4 regions of the Rhizobium sp. PvP014 genome follow, and region 3 is predicted to be linked to each of the others. Evidence: predicted binding sites of a transcription regulator. Region 3 holds the regulator's gene; each other region holds the start of a gene.
What was found. The regulator LexA, encoded in region 3, represses DNA repair genes until DNA is damaged. The targets are predictions, from matches to a motif close to TGTTCNNNNTGTGTTCNG.

Region 1 (3,879 bases), 500 kb from region 3:
GGCGGAAGCGCCGTCATAGGTGGTGCGGATGGTGATGACCGGCTGGTCCACATCCGGCAACTCGCGCACCTCGACGCCGGCAAGAGCGGCAAGGCCTGCGACGACGAGAAGCGTGTTGAGAACCGCGGCAAGGACCGGCCGCCGCACAAAGAGCGCGGTAAAGCTGTTCTGCTTTCCGGAAGACTGGCCGGACGACCCGTTGTTATTGGCGTTACCGCTGTGGCTGCTGCTCATCGGCTGGCGACCTCCGGCGGCTTTTCACCGGCAATGCGGACGGCACCATTTTCCCGGACCCGTTGCAACCCTTCGGTTGCCACGACATCGCCATCCTTCAGATTGGCCGAGACGAGGATCGCATCGGGATTGCGCTGGATCACCCTCACCCGCTCCTTGACCGATTTGTGATCGACGATATGCCAGACGAACGAGCCTTTCGCATCCCACTGGACTGCAAGCGGATCGACGCTTGGAAAGGTCTCGCCCGGAAACCGCATCGTCACGCCGAAAGACATGCCGGCGCGGAGTTCGTCATCAACATTGGGAATTCTGGCACGAATGCGGATCGTACGGCTTGCCGGATCGACCCTGTTGTCGACGGCCTCGACCGAACCCTCGAAGGTGCGGCCTGGACGCGAGACGGAGGCGGCCTCGACCGGCATGCCAGGCTTGACCTGGACCGCGAAACGCTCTGGCGCCCAGAAATCCACCAGCAGCTCGGTACGGTTGTCGATCGTCACGATATTGCTCGCGGTCGTGACGTTGTCACCGATATTGACCGCGACGATGCCGACGATCCCATCGATTGGCGCAACGACCGAGCGACGCTTCAGCGCCAATTCGGCGTTGGTGACCGTCAGCTGCGCCGTTTCGGACGCAATCTGCGCGTCGAGCACGTCGAGACGGGAAAAGCTCTTGAGGTTCCGGTAAGTATCGGATTTCTCACGCGCACTGCGCAACACCACCTGCGCCTGATCGCGCAGGATGATCTGCTCGTCGTCATCGAGCTGCGCAAGAATCTGGCCCTTTTTGACCATGTCGCCGGATTTGACGAGGATCTCGTTTACGGTGCCCGTCGCCTGCGGCATCACGATAACCGACTGGATCGCCTCGCCGTCACCGATCGCCGACAGTCTGTCATTGACCACACCGGTTCCGACGGGTCTGGTTGCAACCAACACCACCTGGCTCTCACCGCCGCCCCGCTGCCCGCCGCGCGATGACGAAGCCGGTGCGCCCGCAACCGTTGCGGCCGCCGGCTCGGCGACATCAGGATTGATGGAAGTCACCATGCCTGCGGGAACGCCCATCGAAATCAGTGACCGCCCGGCATCTGCCGACAGGTAGACCCAGAGACAGAGCCCTCCGAGCAGTACCGCAACCGACATCAGAAGCTGGTTCCAGATCCGCATTCATTCCTCGCAAGTCTATCGATAAGTGGTGCAAGTATCCCCGTTTCGCGCCCAACTGGCAAGGTCGAGGAACCTACCTTACTGTTTTGTAACATCACGCGATTTCACGGATGTGTCAGAGCTTCAACGACACGGATCCGGACGTTTCCTAGGGGAAACATAGGAATGAAAAGAGAACATCGGCTGGTCTTTCGAGCCCGAATCACTACATTGGCCGGATGAGTAACAGTTACGACGACATCCCTTTCTTCGATGAGGAGCCGGAGCCCGCCCCCCGCAAGGCGCGAGGCGAAGACCAATCGGACCAGCGCCCGGTGCCGGCATCGGCTGGCAACCAAGGTTCTGCTCCTGTTCCTGCTGGTGGTTCCGGTGGTTTGGGGATCGCGGCGCGGGCCATGGCGGCGCGCGGTGGCAACCGGCCCTCACCCGACTATATGACGGGCCTTAACCCGGAACAGCGCGAAGCGGTCGAGACCTTGGATGGTCCCGTTCTGGTTCTGGCCGGCGCCGGAACCGGCAAGACCCGCGTGCTGACCACCCGCATCGCCCACCTGCTGGAGACCGGCCGCGCCTATCCGAGCCAGATTCTCGCCGTGACCTTTACCAACAAGGCTGCGCGCGAGATGAAGGAGCGCATCGGCGTTCTCGTCGGCGGCGCCGTCGAAGGCATGCCGTGGCTGGGCACGTTTCACTCGATCGGCGTCAAACTGCTGCGGCGCCATTCGGAGCTGGTCGGCCTGCGATCCGATTTCACCATCTTAGACACCGACGACGTCGTGCGCCTGATCAAGCAGCTCATCCAGGCGGAAGGTCTGGACGACAAGCGCTGGCCGGCCAAGCAGTTCGCCGGCATGATCGATGGCTGGAAGAACAAGGGCCTGTTGCCGCCCGACATTCCGGAAGGCGACGCCCGAGCTTTTGCCAACGGCAAGGGCCGCGAACTCTATGCCGCCTATCAGGCCCGCCTGCGCACGCTCAACGCCTGCGATTTCGGCGACCTTTTGCTGCACCCGATCGCCCTGTTCCGCAAGGCACCGGATCTGCTCAAGGAGTATCACCAGCGGTTCCGCTATATCCTCGTCGACGAGTATCAGGACACCAATACGGCCCAGTATATGTGGCTGCGTCTGCTCGCTCAGCGTCCGAAGGACGTGCCGCAAAACGTCTGCTGCGTCGGCGACGACGACCAGTCGATCTATGGTTGGCGCGGTGCCGAAGTGGAAAACATCCTTCGCTTCGACAAGGATTTCCCGGGCGCCAAGGTCATCAAGCTCGAGCGCAACTACCGCTCGACAGAACATATCCTCGGCGCTGCCGGCCATCTGATCGCCCATAACGAAGGACGCCTCGGCAAGACGCTGTTCACCGACCGGGTCGACCCTGAAGACGAAAAGGTCATCGTCCACGCCGCCTGGGATAGCGAAGAGGAAGCCCGTGCCGTCGGTGAGGAGATCGAGCGGCTGCAGCGCGGCGATGGTCGCAGCGATGCCAAGAAACACGCGCTGAACGACATGGCGATCCTGGTGCGCGCCTCGTTTCAGATGCGCGAGTTCGAAGACCGGTTCGTGACGCTCGGCCTCAACTACCGCGTCATCGGCGGCCCGCGCTTTTACGAGCGGCTCGAGATCCGCGATGCGATGGCCTATTTCCGCATGGTCTGCCAGCCGGCCGACGACCTGGCCTTCGAGCGCATCGTCAACACGCCGAAGCGCGGCCTCGGCGACACCACGATCCGCTACCTGCATGACAGCGCCCGCGCCCGCGATGTGCCCATGCTTCAGGCCGCAAGCGAAATGATCGAGACCGACGAGCTGAAGCCGAAGGCCCGCAAGGCCCTGTTCGATGTCGTGCAGAATTTCCGCAACTGGCAGGCACGTCTCGAAACCGTGCCCCATACGGAACTGGCCGAGCAGATCCTCGAAGAGTCGGGCTATACCGACATGTGGAAGAACGACAAGACCGCCGAAGCGCCGGGGCGGCTGGAAAACCTCAAGGAACTGATCCGCTCGATGGAGCAGTTCGAGAGCATGCGCGGCTTCCTCGAACACGTCTCGCTCGTCATGGATGCCGAGACCAACGAGAACCTCGATGCCGTCTCGATCATGACGCTCCACTCGGCCAAGGGTCTGGAATTCGAGACCGTGTTCCTGCCCGGCTGGGAGGAAGGCCTGTTCCCGCACCAGCGCGCGCTGGATGAAGGCGGCCGTTCCGGACTGGAAGAAGAACGTCGCCTCGCCTATGTCGGCATCACCCGCGCAAAACGCCGTTGCCACATCTGGTTCGTCTCGAACCGCCGCATCCACGGCCTGTGGCAATCCACAATGCCCTCGCGCTTTCTCGATGAACTGCCGCCGAGCCATGTCGATGTGGCGTCATCGGAATCCTCAAGCTTCGGCGGCTATGGCGGCCGTGGCGGCTACGGCCAGTCGCGCTTCGACAAGGCGGATGCCTTCGCCGGCAATTCCTATTC
Region 2 (3,879 bases), 830 kb from region 3:
TGGCGCTTGGCCTTTCGCTGGGTGCCGACGTGCCCATGTGCCTGACGGGGGCTGCCGTTCTGGCCGAGGGCATCGGCGAAAGGCTTGAACCGCTGCCGACCATGCCGTCCCTATCCCTCGTGCTCGCCAACCCGCTGATCAGCGTCTCGACGCCTGAGATTTTCAAGCTACTGGTGGACAAGGAAAACGCGGCCCTGCCGCCGACGCCGACCGACGCAGGCGGCTGGCTGCCTTACCTGAAAACGCTTCGCAACGACCTGGAGCCGCCGGCTCGCGCGCTCATCCCTGAGATCGAGGAACTCTCCGCGATGATCGCAGCGCAAGGTGCCGAGCTGGTGCGCATGTCCGGATCCGGAGCGACCTGTTTCGGTGTGTTCCCTTCGAAGACAGACGCGGAAGCCGCAGCGCAGGCGCTGACCGCCCTGAAGCCGGACTGGTATTTCGAAGCGGTCGAAACCGTCGGAGCAAAGCCATGAGCAAGATCGCCGAAACGCGCGAGTTCATTCCTATTTCGATCGCGGTACTGACCGTGTCGGATACCCGGACTATAGCGGACGACAAATCCGGCGATACGCTGGTTGCCCGTATCGCAGAGGCCGGTCACAGGCTTGGGGCACGCGCCATCGTGCCCGACGACAAGGACCGTATTGCGGGCCAGGTGCGCGAATGGACGCTCGATCCTGAGATCGACGTGGTCATTACCACCGGAGGCACCGGCTTTACCGGCCGCGACGTGACGCCGGAAGCGCTGGAGCCGCTGTTCGACAAGAAGATGGACGGGTTTTCCGAGGTGTTTCACCGGATTTCCTACGACAAGATCGGCACCTCGACGATCCAGTCGCGGGCAACCGGCGGCGTTGCCAATGCAACCTTCATCTTCGTGCTGCCAGGCTCTCCCGGTGCCTGCAAGGATGCCTGGGACGGCATCCTGAAAGCGCAGCTGGACTACCGCCACATGCCCTGCAACTTCATCGAGATCATGCCGCGGCTGGACGAGCATCTGCGGCGCGGTTCGGGCAAGTAACGGTCTGATTTATCGCGCGGACGCGGCAACCCACGCCGGGATCATCTCGCTCACCAGTCTCGACGGCTTTGCAGCTGACGTCACAGCCTTGGCGACATCCACGAGACCCATGCCGGACTTTGCGAGCGCGACGGCTTCGCGCTTCGGCAGGATCAGCCCCTGCTCGAGCGGCGGGACTGAACGGACGATCCTTGTAAGGAACGGCTTGCGGTAGGTTCGCGAAGGCGAGAACCGCACGGGCTGACGGTTGAGCGCCAGATATTCCATCACCTCGTCGATCCAGCCGGCCTGGAGACGCGCTCCGGGCTCCAGCAGAAGCAGCCATTCGGCGCGCGCCTTGTGCAGGATATCGACGATATCCCAGGAGCTGTGGAAACGGCAGCCGGCGGCATCCGCGACACGGGAGGACCCGTCGCGCGAGTTGTGATCGAGCACCACGACATCGCTGACCAACCCCTCCACCGCGGCGGAAACAAGGACGGACAACGTCTGCGCGAGCTCGGCTTCCTGATCCCGGCATTCCAACAAAACAGTCAGCATTTTCAATGTCTAGCGCATTGTACAACGGATTGCCACAAATCCTTTGCGAGTTTGTTCTTGCATTGTTCTCAATGTCGCGATAGGAATCTTGTCATTCGAGAACGGGAATTTTTCCCGTCAGGAGTGCCCCATGAACGAGCTGTCCCATTTGCGGCAGGACGCATTCGCGCCTGCTCATACGGCTGATATTGCCGATGCATTGGTGAAGACCTCCGGCCTCCGGATCGAGGGGGATCGCCGGCGCGGTCGTGGCGCCGGACTGAACCCTTCAGGACGTTTCGAGACGGAGCGTCGCGAGGCTTTCGACGACGGCTGGCAGACGATCGAGGAACTGGAACCGTTCCGGACCGAGGTGCAGGTGGAAAAGCCACGTACCGCGATTACCCGAAACGATTCTCCCGACATTCCCTTCGACCGCTCGATCAACCCGTACCGCGGCTGCGAGCATGGCTGCATCTACTGCTTCGCGCGGCCGAGCCACAGTTTCATGGGGCTTTCGCCGGGGCTGGATTTCGAATCGAAACTGTTTGCCAAGCCTGACGTGCCGAAGCTTCTGGAGCGCGAACTGAGCAGGGCCGATTACAAGGTCCGGGCGATTGCGATCGGCACCAATACCGATCCCTACCAGCCGATCGAACGGGAATGGCGCGTCATGCGGCAGATCCTGGAAGTGCTGCAGAAGGCCAACCACCCGGTGACCATCGTCACCAAATCGTCGCTGGTCACCCGAGATATCGATATCCTCTCCGACATGGCGTCGAAGGGTCTCGCCAAGGTCGCGATATCGCTAACCACCCTCGACCGCAAGCTTGCTCGCAGCATGGAGCCGCGCGCGTCGACGCCCGCCAAACGGCTCGAGGCGATCAAAGCGCTCTCGGACGCTGGCATACCGACAGCTGTGTTCACCTCGCCGATCATTCCGGCGCTGAACGACCACGAGATCGAGCGGCTCCTGGAAGCGGGGCACGCTGCCGGCGCAACGGAGGCGAGTTACGTGCTCTTACGTCTGCCGCTGGAAGTGGCGCCGCTGTTCCGCGACTGGCTGCTGCAGCATTACCCGAACCGCTACCGGCATGTGATGTCGCTCGTTCGCTCGATGCGGGACGGCAAGGATTATGACGCGGAGTTCGGCAAGCGGATGAAGGGCACCGGTCCTTACGCCTGGCAGATCGGGCGACGCTTCGAGATGGCAACGAAGCGGCTCGGCATGACGCGTCGGAGCATGCCGCTCAGGGACGATCTGTTTGTTCGTCCGAATGGCGCGGGCATTCAGCTTTCGCTGCTTTGAGTTTGGCCTGCAGGGGCATCCGTCGTTCCTGCGAAACGGCCTGATGACGTCGCCATAGTTACAGCGGCTTTCATTCAGGTCGATTAATTTCGAATTTCGGCACGGTTCCCGCATATCACCTGCCGAAAGACCCCCGGTTCCCACCATCATCCCGAAAGGGCGCCCCCGATGGTGGGCAACGACGCCGCACTCGTTGTCCGGGGGTTGCCGGAGGTCGGGCGGGCGTGCGAAACTGCCGCCATGTTGCTTCGCACGCCGCCCGATTCTCCGACATTGTTTGACGAGACGCCATTCGTTCCGGATTTCAGCTTGGAGCTGATGGCGCGGAATGCCGGTCATTGGCCGGTGGCTGGCACCGACGAGGCAGGCCGCGGCCCGCACTTACCAGCTGGGAATATACGATTACTTTAAACTGTATGATCGCCACGCATTATGGCGTGGTATATATACCATTTGCCTGTACGATTAGGTTGCGCGAGAAATCACGCGTGCATCAAGCGAAATCTGTTGGTGAGCTTATCTTGCGTCACGACTCCCCGAATAAAATGCGTGGCACATGACAATTACATGGTCGTAGTACGGGACGACAGCGCTCAAACGGAGCAACATTACGAGTTGAGGAGGTCGCTTCGGGTTTCATCCTGACGCCTCGCTCCAGTTTCCAGGCGTTCCTCAAGAGTATTTCCAACGCCTAGCTTTCTCAGATGACAAGCGTGATGGGGTGGTGCGCTATCATTCTGCATTCTACGGGGAATAGTCACTTTTGGCATAGCCCTGCCGAGGCCTTGGTCTGCAGTCGGCCAAACAGGTCATCTGCTTGCTCTAATAGCGGCAGGCGCACGCCGTTCAAGGAAATAGCACTACGCCTGCGGCTCTCCAACCGACAATCCTATCGAGACTTCAAAACGGCATCCTTCGATGGTTTGGCACCTTCGACCAGGATCACGTTGGGAGATGCTGACGCTTCACCCGCATTGACGATCGCGCGTGTGGGGCTGGTTGCGGATGCCATCGCGGCCCCCTTGGC
Region 3 (3,879 bases):
CCTACTTCGATCAAATCGGGGCCGTTGGCTTCTTTTACGGCGCGCCTAGCGTACAACCCGCGATCGATGACCAACCCGGGTTATGGTCGGACATGCAGCGAGGGCTTTTTGCGCTTCGCAGCGCAATCGGCAATCGCATCCGCGATACGGTCAAGGGGGATGCGGGCGCTTTTGCTGCCGCAATCGTGACCGACGAGCGCCGTGCAATTTCCCGTGAGACGACCGAGGCGCTTCGTCTGTCCGGGCTGGCCCATATCGTCGCGATCTCAGGCCTGAACATGGCGCTGGCAGCCGGTATCTTCTTCGTCGGCGTCCGCTCCGTCCTGTCGCTGTTTCCAGGCTTTGCGCAGGCCTATCCGATCAAGAAGTTTGCCGCGTTCGGTGCGCTTGTCATGGCGACCGCCTATTACCTGATTTCCGGGTTCGGGGTTTCCGCCGAGCGGGCCTATATCATGATGGCGGTGATGCTGGTCGCCGTGCTCGTCGATCGACCCTCCATCAGCCTTCGCAACGTCGCCCTTTCGGCAATCATTATCCTCGCCATCTCGCCGTCGGAGATTTTGGGTCCGAGTTTCCAGATGTCGTTTGCGGCAACCGCGGCACTGGTGGCAGGGTTCGCCCTCTGGACGCGATATTTCGCGAAAGGTAGGGAGGATACAAAAGGTAGCAACCGGTGGATAACGGGTGTCGCGGCGACGTTCCATTTCATTGCCGGGATCGTGGTGACGTCGCTGATCGGCAGTACTTCGACGTCGATCTATTCGATCGAGCATTTCCACCATCTGACCACCTACGGCCTCGCGGCCAATCTCGCGGCCATGCCGATCATTTCCTTCGTGGTGATGCCGGCAGGGCTTGTTGGCATGTTGCTGATGCCGTTCGGGCTGGATGCTCCCTTTCTGTTCATCATGGGCGAGGGGCTGCGGATCGTCATTCGCATTGCCGAGATCGTTGCCGCATGGGGCGGCGATATTGCCATCGGCCGGCAGAACCCGCTTTTCCTGCCGCTGGCGACGGCAGGCTTTCTGCTTCTGACGCTGCTGCGCACGCCGCTGAGGCTGACAGGCGCGCTGTTCATGGCGGTGGCTTTGCTCTTTGCGGTCCGCTCAGGCTCGGCGCCGAGGCCTGATATCGTCATATCCGAAGACGGCGCGTCAGTGGGACTGATACAGGATGACAAGATCACCCTCAATCGAACCCGGCCGCCGGGATTTATCTACGATCAATGGCGGCGAGCGCTGGTGCTTGAGACCGGAGAACAACCGCTCGCCTTGCCGGTTCTTGCCTCTTCGGAACCAGCGCGAGGTGCCAGCCTTGCGAAAAGTGATGACAGACGACCTAGACCACATTCGCGACCGGATTTGACGCGCCGGGAAATCGAATATGTCAGGGGCTTTCTTCAAGCATTCACGCCCGGACGATTTGCCTGTCTGCCGAAAATCCTGTGCGCGGCGCAGACTGCTCAGGACATCCGGATCGTCACTGTCGAAGACAACCGATACACCGGTCTTGCCTGCGATTTCGGTCGGATCATCGTCTCGCCCGGCGCACGCTTCGATACTTGCCGCTCCGGCGCCTTGCTTCTCAGCGGGCGGACGTTGCGCCGGACTGGCGCACTGGAAATCACCATTATTCCGAACGCGACAGCGCCAGACATCAAGATTACGGCGGCGATGCGAGACAGCGCACAGACCTCAAGCCGTCCGTGGACCGTCCACCGGTTCTATGACTGGCGAACGCGACAATTCGACTTTGGCATCCCGGAGGCTGTTGCTGCGCATCTCCGGGATAACAGCGTTCTTAATGATAGCGGCGAATAAGGCCGACAAGCTTGCCCTGGACCTTCACCCGGTCGGGCGGGAAGATGCGGGTCTCGTAAGCGGGGTTCGCCGCTTCCAGCGCGATCGATGCACCCTTGCGGCGGAACCGCTTCAGGGTCGCTTCTTCCTCATCGACCAGGGCAACGATGATATCGCCCGGACTTGCGGTGCTGGCATTCTTGATGATGACGGTATCACCATCGAGGATGCCGGCATCGATCATCGAATCGCCCTTCACTTCGAGCGCGTAATGATCGCCGGAACCCAGCATCTCGATCGGAACGGCGATGTCGTGGGTGTTGTTCTGGATCGCGGAGATCGGCACGCCGGCAGCGATTCGACCCATGACCGGGATGTTTGTCGAGAACGGATTGTCCGCCATGACCGGCGCCGGCTTCTGAGCGACGACCGGTTGCGTTTTGCCGAGGCTTCCCTCGATGACACTGGGAGAAAAACCCCGTCGCGGATGAAGGTTCGCCACATAGGCGTCAGGCAGCTTGATCACTTCGAGCGCGCGTGCTCTGTTCGGCAGACGGCGAATAAAGCCACGCTCCTCGAGCGCGGTGATCAGCCTATGGATGCCGGACTTCGATGCAAGGTCGAGAGCGTCCTTCATTTCGTCAAACGACGGCGGCACGCCTGATTCTTTCATCCGCTCGTGGATGAACAGAAGTAACTCCTGTTGCTTGCGTGTCAGCATGGACGGGACCCTCAGAATTGGAAACAAATGCAGAACGGACGCTATATGTTCTATCTGTGTTCCGCAAGCCCCAAATTTTTGCTCAAGAATAGTCTCATTTCAGCGTTCGATCACGTATTCAGTTCGTGCGCAGCACTTGCCGAGTTTCCCGCGATAGCCAATGTTCTGCGGAATAAGACTTTGGGGGTGTTAGTGGGTAACAAGTCAGTCGATCATTTGGTTCTGCCCGTTGCAGATCTGGCGTCAGCGCGGGGGAGGTTGACCGCTCTCGGCTTTACTGTGGCACCTGAAGGTGTTCACCCTTTCGGCACAGCTAATGCCTGCATATTCTTCGCGGATGGCTCGTATCTCGAGCCGCTGGGCATTGTGAACCGTCGGCAAGCCTCGCTTGCGGCAAAACGAGGCAACGTGTTCACCGATCGCGACATCCGCTTCCGCGGCCAGCGGAAAAGGGAAGGTCTATCGGCGGTGGTCGTCGGGACGCAGGATGCAGCGGCCGATCATAGCCGTTTTGTGGACGGGCACATGTCTGCGGGCGAGATGCTTCAATTCTCCCGCCCGATGCAGTTGCCCGATGGTGGGGAGAGCGAAGTCTCATTCCGTCTGGCGTTCGCGGCAGTTCCCGAGGTCGATGACATCTTGCTGTTTTCCTGCCAGCGCATGGCCGCATTACCGGCAGATCGCGGTGGTCTTGATGAGCACGCAAACGCCGTTACAGGCCTTCGAGAGATCGTCTTTTCTGCAGATGACCCGCTGGAGTTTCTTCCGCTTTTCGAAACCGTGTTCGAGACGCAACCCGAGCAAGGGAAAGACGGTCTGCGGATCGAAGCTGCCAATGCCAGCATCCGCATTCAATCCAACGACACGTTCAGCGACGAGTTCCGGTCTTCGATGAAGCCCTTGTTATCGTCGCGCCTCGCTGCGCGCGGGATCATCTTCAAGACCGCCGATCTCGCCGTGACAGAGATCACCCTTGCTGCTAATGACGTCGCATTCATCCGCAGGGATGGCCGCGTGATCGTGTCGGCAGCCCCGGGGCAAGGTGTGGTATTCGGTTTCGAGGAATAGTGAAATGACAGTCTCCGCCAATTCTGAAGTGTCCGTGGGCGAGGGGAGTTCGAAAGTCGTTTTCTCAAACACGGCAAAGCTCTCGCTGATTGCCGGTCCCTGTCAGATGGAAAGCCGTGATCATGCGTTCATGATCGCCGGCACGCTTGTCGAACTCTGCAAGAAGCTCGGCATCGGCCTCGTCTACAAATCCTCCTTCGACAAGGCCAATCGCACGTCGATCTCCGGCAAGCGCGGCATCGGCCTGGACAACGCGATGGCAATCTTTGCCGATCTCAAGAAGGAATACGG
Region 4 (3,879 bases), 790 kb from region 3:
GCTGGATGCACGACACGCTCCATTACATGGAGGAAGATCCGGTCTATCGCAAATACCAGCACGGAAGCCTGACCTTCGGCATGGTCTATGCCTATTCCGAACGCTTCATGCTGCCGCTGTCCCATGACGAAGTGGTGCACGGCAAGGGCTCGCTGTTTGGCAAGATGCCGGGCGACCACTGGCAGAAGATGGCCAATCTGCGGGCCTATTACGGTTTCATGTGGGGCCATCCCGGCAAGAAGCTGATGTTCATGGGTGGCGAAGTCGCTCAGGTGACCGAGTGGAACCACGACGCGTCCGTTGTCTGGGATCTGCTGGACAGCCCCGATCATGCGGGCATGCAGCGCCTGATCGCCGATCTCAACGCGATCTATTCGGCCGAGCCGGCGCTTCAGTATGGCGATCTCCATCCTGAAGGCTTCGAATGGGCCGTGTCCGACGATGCGGAAAACTCCGTCACCGCGATGCTGCGTCTGTCGCAGGATCGGCAGTCGGCAATCATCGTCGCTTCCAACATGACGCCGGTGCCGCGGCATGGCTACCGGATCGGCGTGCCGTTCGAGGGACGCTGGGAAGTGGTGCTGAATACCGATGCCGCGATCTACGGCGGCACGAATTTCGGCCAGACCGAAGCCTGGACGGAAAACCAGTCGGCGCATGGCAAGACAGCGTCCGTCGCTCTCGACATCCCGCCACTGGCGACGGTGTATCTGCGGTGGCGGGGTTAAGTCCCCGGCATCGCCCGGAATTAGCGCTTCTAAGAGATGAGCCGGATGGCGGCGGAGACCTAACCCTCTCCCCGCCATCCGTCGCGATAGACGACCTTGTCCACGCCGGCAAACCGCCCCACCCGCTGCAACTCGGCATTGAGCTTCTCCAGCCTGCCCGCGGATGCCCGAACACCCTTTTCCAGCCACAGCCGCCTGACATCCAGCACACCCGTTTTGCGCTCCGCCTTCATGTCGATGCGACCGATCATGCGGTCGCCTTCCAGAAGCGGAAAGACGTAATAGCCGTATTGCCGCTTCGGCTCGGGCACAAAGACCTCTATGCGGTAGAAGAAATCGAACAGCCGCACCGCCCGGTCACGGTTGCGCAGTAGCGGATCGAAGGGGCTCAGCACCCTCACCCGTGCCGGCGGTTCTGGAATATCGCCGAGGTTTTGGGGAAAGCCTGAGAACGCGAAGGAAGCGCGCGGGCGGCTGTCGTCGGCGGTTTCGATCAGGACTTCGACGAGTTCATCGCGATGGGCTTTCACCCAGTCCCTCGCCTCTTCCGGCGTGACGATATCCCAGAAGGCAGCGAGTTCTCCCGATGTGGCAAAGCCAAGCTTTTCCATCGCGCTGCGGCAGGCCCAGTCGATGAAGTCCTCGTGGCTGACATCCGGTTCGTGATGGTGGGCGGCAATAACGCGCTCGGTCAGATCGTAGATCTTCTGGAAATTCACCCGGCCTGCAATCGAAAGCTTGCCGGTGTGCCAGTAATATTCGAGCGCCGTCTTGTTCGGGTGCCAGTTCCACCAGCCGCCGGACTTGTGATCCTCCATCTTCATGTCGCGCGACATGATCGCGCCGTTTTCCGAAATGTGCCGGAACGTGTCCTCGAAGGCGGAATCGAAACTCTCGCCATGCCATTTGCGCCAGCGCTCGGCGAGGATCGGTTCGCGGCGGCGGAAGCGGTGCTTCCAGTAGCGGAACAGACGCGCCGGAATGATCGAGGCGTCGTGGGTCCAGTGTTCGAACAGCTCGCCGTCTTTTTCCAAGAGCGACGTCAGGTGTTCGCGCCGATAGGTCTGGTTGCGCGAAAACAGGATCATGTGATGGGCGCGCTCGACGGTCGCGATACTATCCACCTGCACGAAGCCCAGATCGTCGATCAGTTGCAGAAGACCGGCCTTGTTGAGCGCACGGGTCGGCGGTGCGGAAAGCTGCTGCCGTTCGATGAAAATCCGTCTTGCCCGGGCATTGTCGATCAGAATCGCCATGGCAACGAGACTAGGGCGACAGGGGACCGGATGCAATGTTCACTTTTCATTCCGCCTTCCCGCTCTGCTCCCGCCGCGATATAGACCGTTCAGCAACCGAGGACCGGCATTGGACATCCATTTCGACAAGGCCGAAGCTCGCTTCGAGGGGCGTGTCACGCTGCATCCGCTGACGGTGCGGCTGACCGAGCGCCGCATCGGCGTGATCGGCCTTAACGGCTCCGGCAAGACGACGTTTGCGCGGATGATCAATGGACTTGTCTCTCCCGCGAGCGGCAATGTCGTCGTCAACGGCTTCGATACGAAGGCCGACACCGACCGCGCCCGCGCGCAGGTTGGTTTCATCTTCCAGAACCCGCAGAACCAGATCATCCTGCCGATCCTGAAGGAAGACATCGCGCTTGGCCTGACGTCGCGCAAGCTTTCGAAAGCCGAGATCGAGGCCCGAACGACGGCGATCCTCAAGCGCTTCGGCATCGGACATCTTGCCGACCGTCGCTCGCACGAGCTTTCCGGCGGCGAGTTGCAGCTTGCGGCCTTTGCCTCGGTTCTGGTGACGGAACCGGACATTTTGATCATGGACGAGCCGACCAACCAGCTGGACCTGAAGAACCGCAACCTGGTGGCCCGGACGATCAGCGAGCTCCCCGAAAACGTCATCGTGCTCACCCACGATCTCGATCTCATCGCGGGCTTCGAGCGGGTTCTGTTGTTTGACAACGGCCGGCTTGCCGGCGACGGAAACGCTGCCGAGATCATCGCCCATTACCGCGAGCTTGCCGCATGAAGACGCTTTACGTTGATGGTAGCGGCTTTCTGCACCGGCTTTCGGCCCGCGCGAAGCTTGTGCTACTGGCTGCCGCAAGCCTTGCTCTGTTCCTCATCCAGTCGTCGTTAGTGCTTGGCGTCGGTGCGGTCGCCAGCGGCCTGCTTTTCGGTTCGCTGCGAATCGGATGGCGGCAAACATGGCTGCGGCTGCGGGTTCTTTTCCTCACCATCGCAGCCGTTGCGGTGTTCACGCTGGTTTTCAACAGCCCTGTGGAAGCCGTCAGCGTGTTTTTCCGGCTCTCGGCACTGGCGCTTCTTGCGTCTGTGGTGACGGCCACGACTACTACCGGCGATTTTATTACGGAAGTGACATTTGCGGCTTTGCCGCTTGAAAAGCTCGGGCTTGTAAAAGCTGCGGATATCGGCCTGTCGATCGGCCTTGTCCTTCGCTTCATTCCGGAAATCCTGCTGCGTCACCAGGCCATCCGCGATGCCCATATCGCGCGAGGGTTGCGCCCTCGAACCCTCTCCATCATCGTCCCGCTGATCATCCTCACATTAAAGAATGCCGACGAGATTGCCAGCGCAATTGACGCCCGGGCAATCCGTGCGCAGAAGTGATACAGATTCAGTCGTCAAGGAATAGCTATTTGCCTACTCGTGATCTCGTTCTGGCCGCCCTGTTTGCCGCTATCATCATCGTGCTGGGACTGGTGCCGCCGGTCATGCTCGGTTTCATTCCCGTCCCCATCACGGCGCAATCGCTCGGCGTGATGCTGGCCGGCGTCGTGCTCGGCGCCAAGCGCGGCACGATCGCGGTCCTCCTGGTCCTGGTGCTTGCAGCGATCGGTCTGCCGGTTCTGTCCGGCGGCCGCGGCGGCCTTGCCGTCTTCATGGCGCCGACGACCGGTTATCTGATCGGCTGGGTGTTTGCCGCGATGGTAACCGGATATCTGTCGCAGATCATGGTGGGTCGCGACCAGGCGGGGCTGGTGCAGGGCGTGAACTTCTTTATCGCAGCCCTGATGGGCGGCGTGATCGTGCTTTACGGGATCGGCATCACCTATCTGGCGCTGATCACCGGCATGGGCTTCGTCAAAGCGTTTCTCGGCTCGCTCGCTTTCATT

Region 1: J3A65_RS11130 (UvrD-helicase domain-containing protein) is a predicted target of LexA. The motif match lies at 1,571-1,588, and genes of this name have one in related genera.
Region 2: J3A65_RS04625 (PA0069 family radical SAM protein) is a predicted target of LexA. The motif match lies at 1,617-1,634, and genes of this name have one in related genera.
Region 4: J3A65_RS04860 (energy-coupling factor ABC transporter ATP-binding protein) is a predicted target of LexA. The motif match lies at 2,021-2,038, and genes of this name have one in related genera.

What each region holds. Positions count from the first base shown of each region.
Region 1 is NZ_JAGIOT010000002.1:1,339,379-1,343,257, forward strand. Features, by position in the region: gene J3A65_RS11120 (efflux RND transporter permease subunit) at 1-234, opposite strand, end outside; gene J3A65_RS11125 (efflux RND transporter periplasmic adaptor subunit) at 231-1,409, opposite strand; gene J3A65_RS11130 (UvrD-helicase domain-containing protein) at 1,628-3,879, shown strand, end outside.
Region 2 is NZ_JAGIOT010000002.1:5,393-9,271, reverse strand. Features, by position in the region: gene J3A65_RS04640 (4-(cytidine 5'-diphospho)-2-C-methyl-D-erythritol kinase) at 1-476, shown strand, start outside; gene moaB (molybdenum cofactor biosynthesis protein B) at 473-1,024, shown strand; gene J3A65_RS04630 (glycosyl transferase) at 1,034-1,564, opposite strand; gene J3A65_RS04625 (PA0069 family radical SAM protein) at 1,695-2,852, shown strand; partial or broken gene J3A65_RS04620 (ribonuclease HII) at 3,093-3,230, shown strand; partial or broken gene J3A65_RS23310 (GNAT family N-acetyltransferase) at 3,475-3,609, shown strand; gene J3A65_RS04615 (YncE family protein) at 3,742-3,879, opposite strand, start outside.
Region 3 is NZ_JAGIOT010000002.1:839,999-843,877, forward strand. Features, by position in the region: gene J3A65_RS08740 (ComEC/Rec2 family competence protein) at 1-1,820, shown strand, start outside; gene lexA (transcriptional repressor LexA) at 1,801-2,520, opposite strand; gene J3A65_RS08750 (VOC family protein) at 2,548-3,588, shown strand; gene kdsA (3-deoxy-8-phosphooctulonate synthase) at 3,593-3,879, shown strand, end outside.
Region 4 is NZ_JAGIOT010000002.1:54,163-58,041, reverse strand. Features, by position in the region: gene glgB (1,4-alpha-glucan branching protein GlgB) at 1-728, shown strand, start outside; gene J3A65_RS04865 (winged helix-turn-helix domain-containing protein) at 788-1,984, opposite strand; gene J3A65_RS04860 (energy-coupling factor ABC transporter ATP-binding protein) at 2,094-2,771, shown strand; gene J3A65_RS04855 (CbiQ family ECF transporter T component) at 2,768-3,373, shown strand; gene J3A65_RS04850 (biotin transporter BioY) at 3,403-3,879, shown strand, end outside.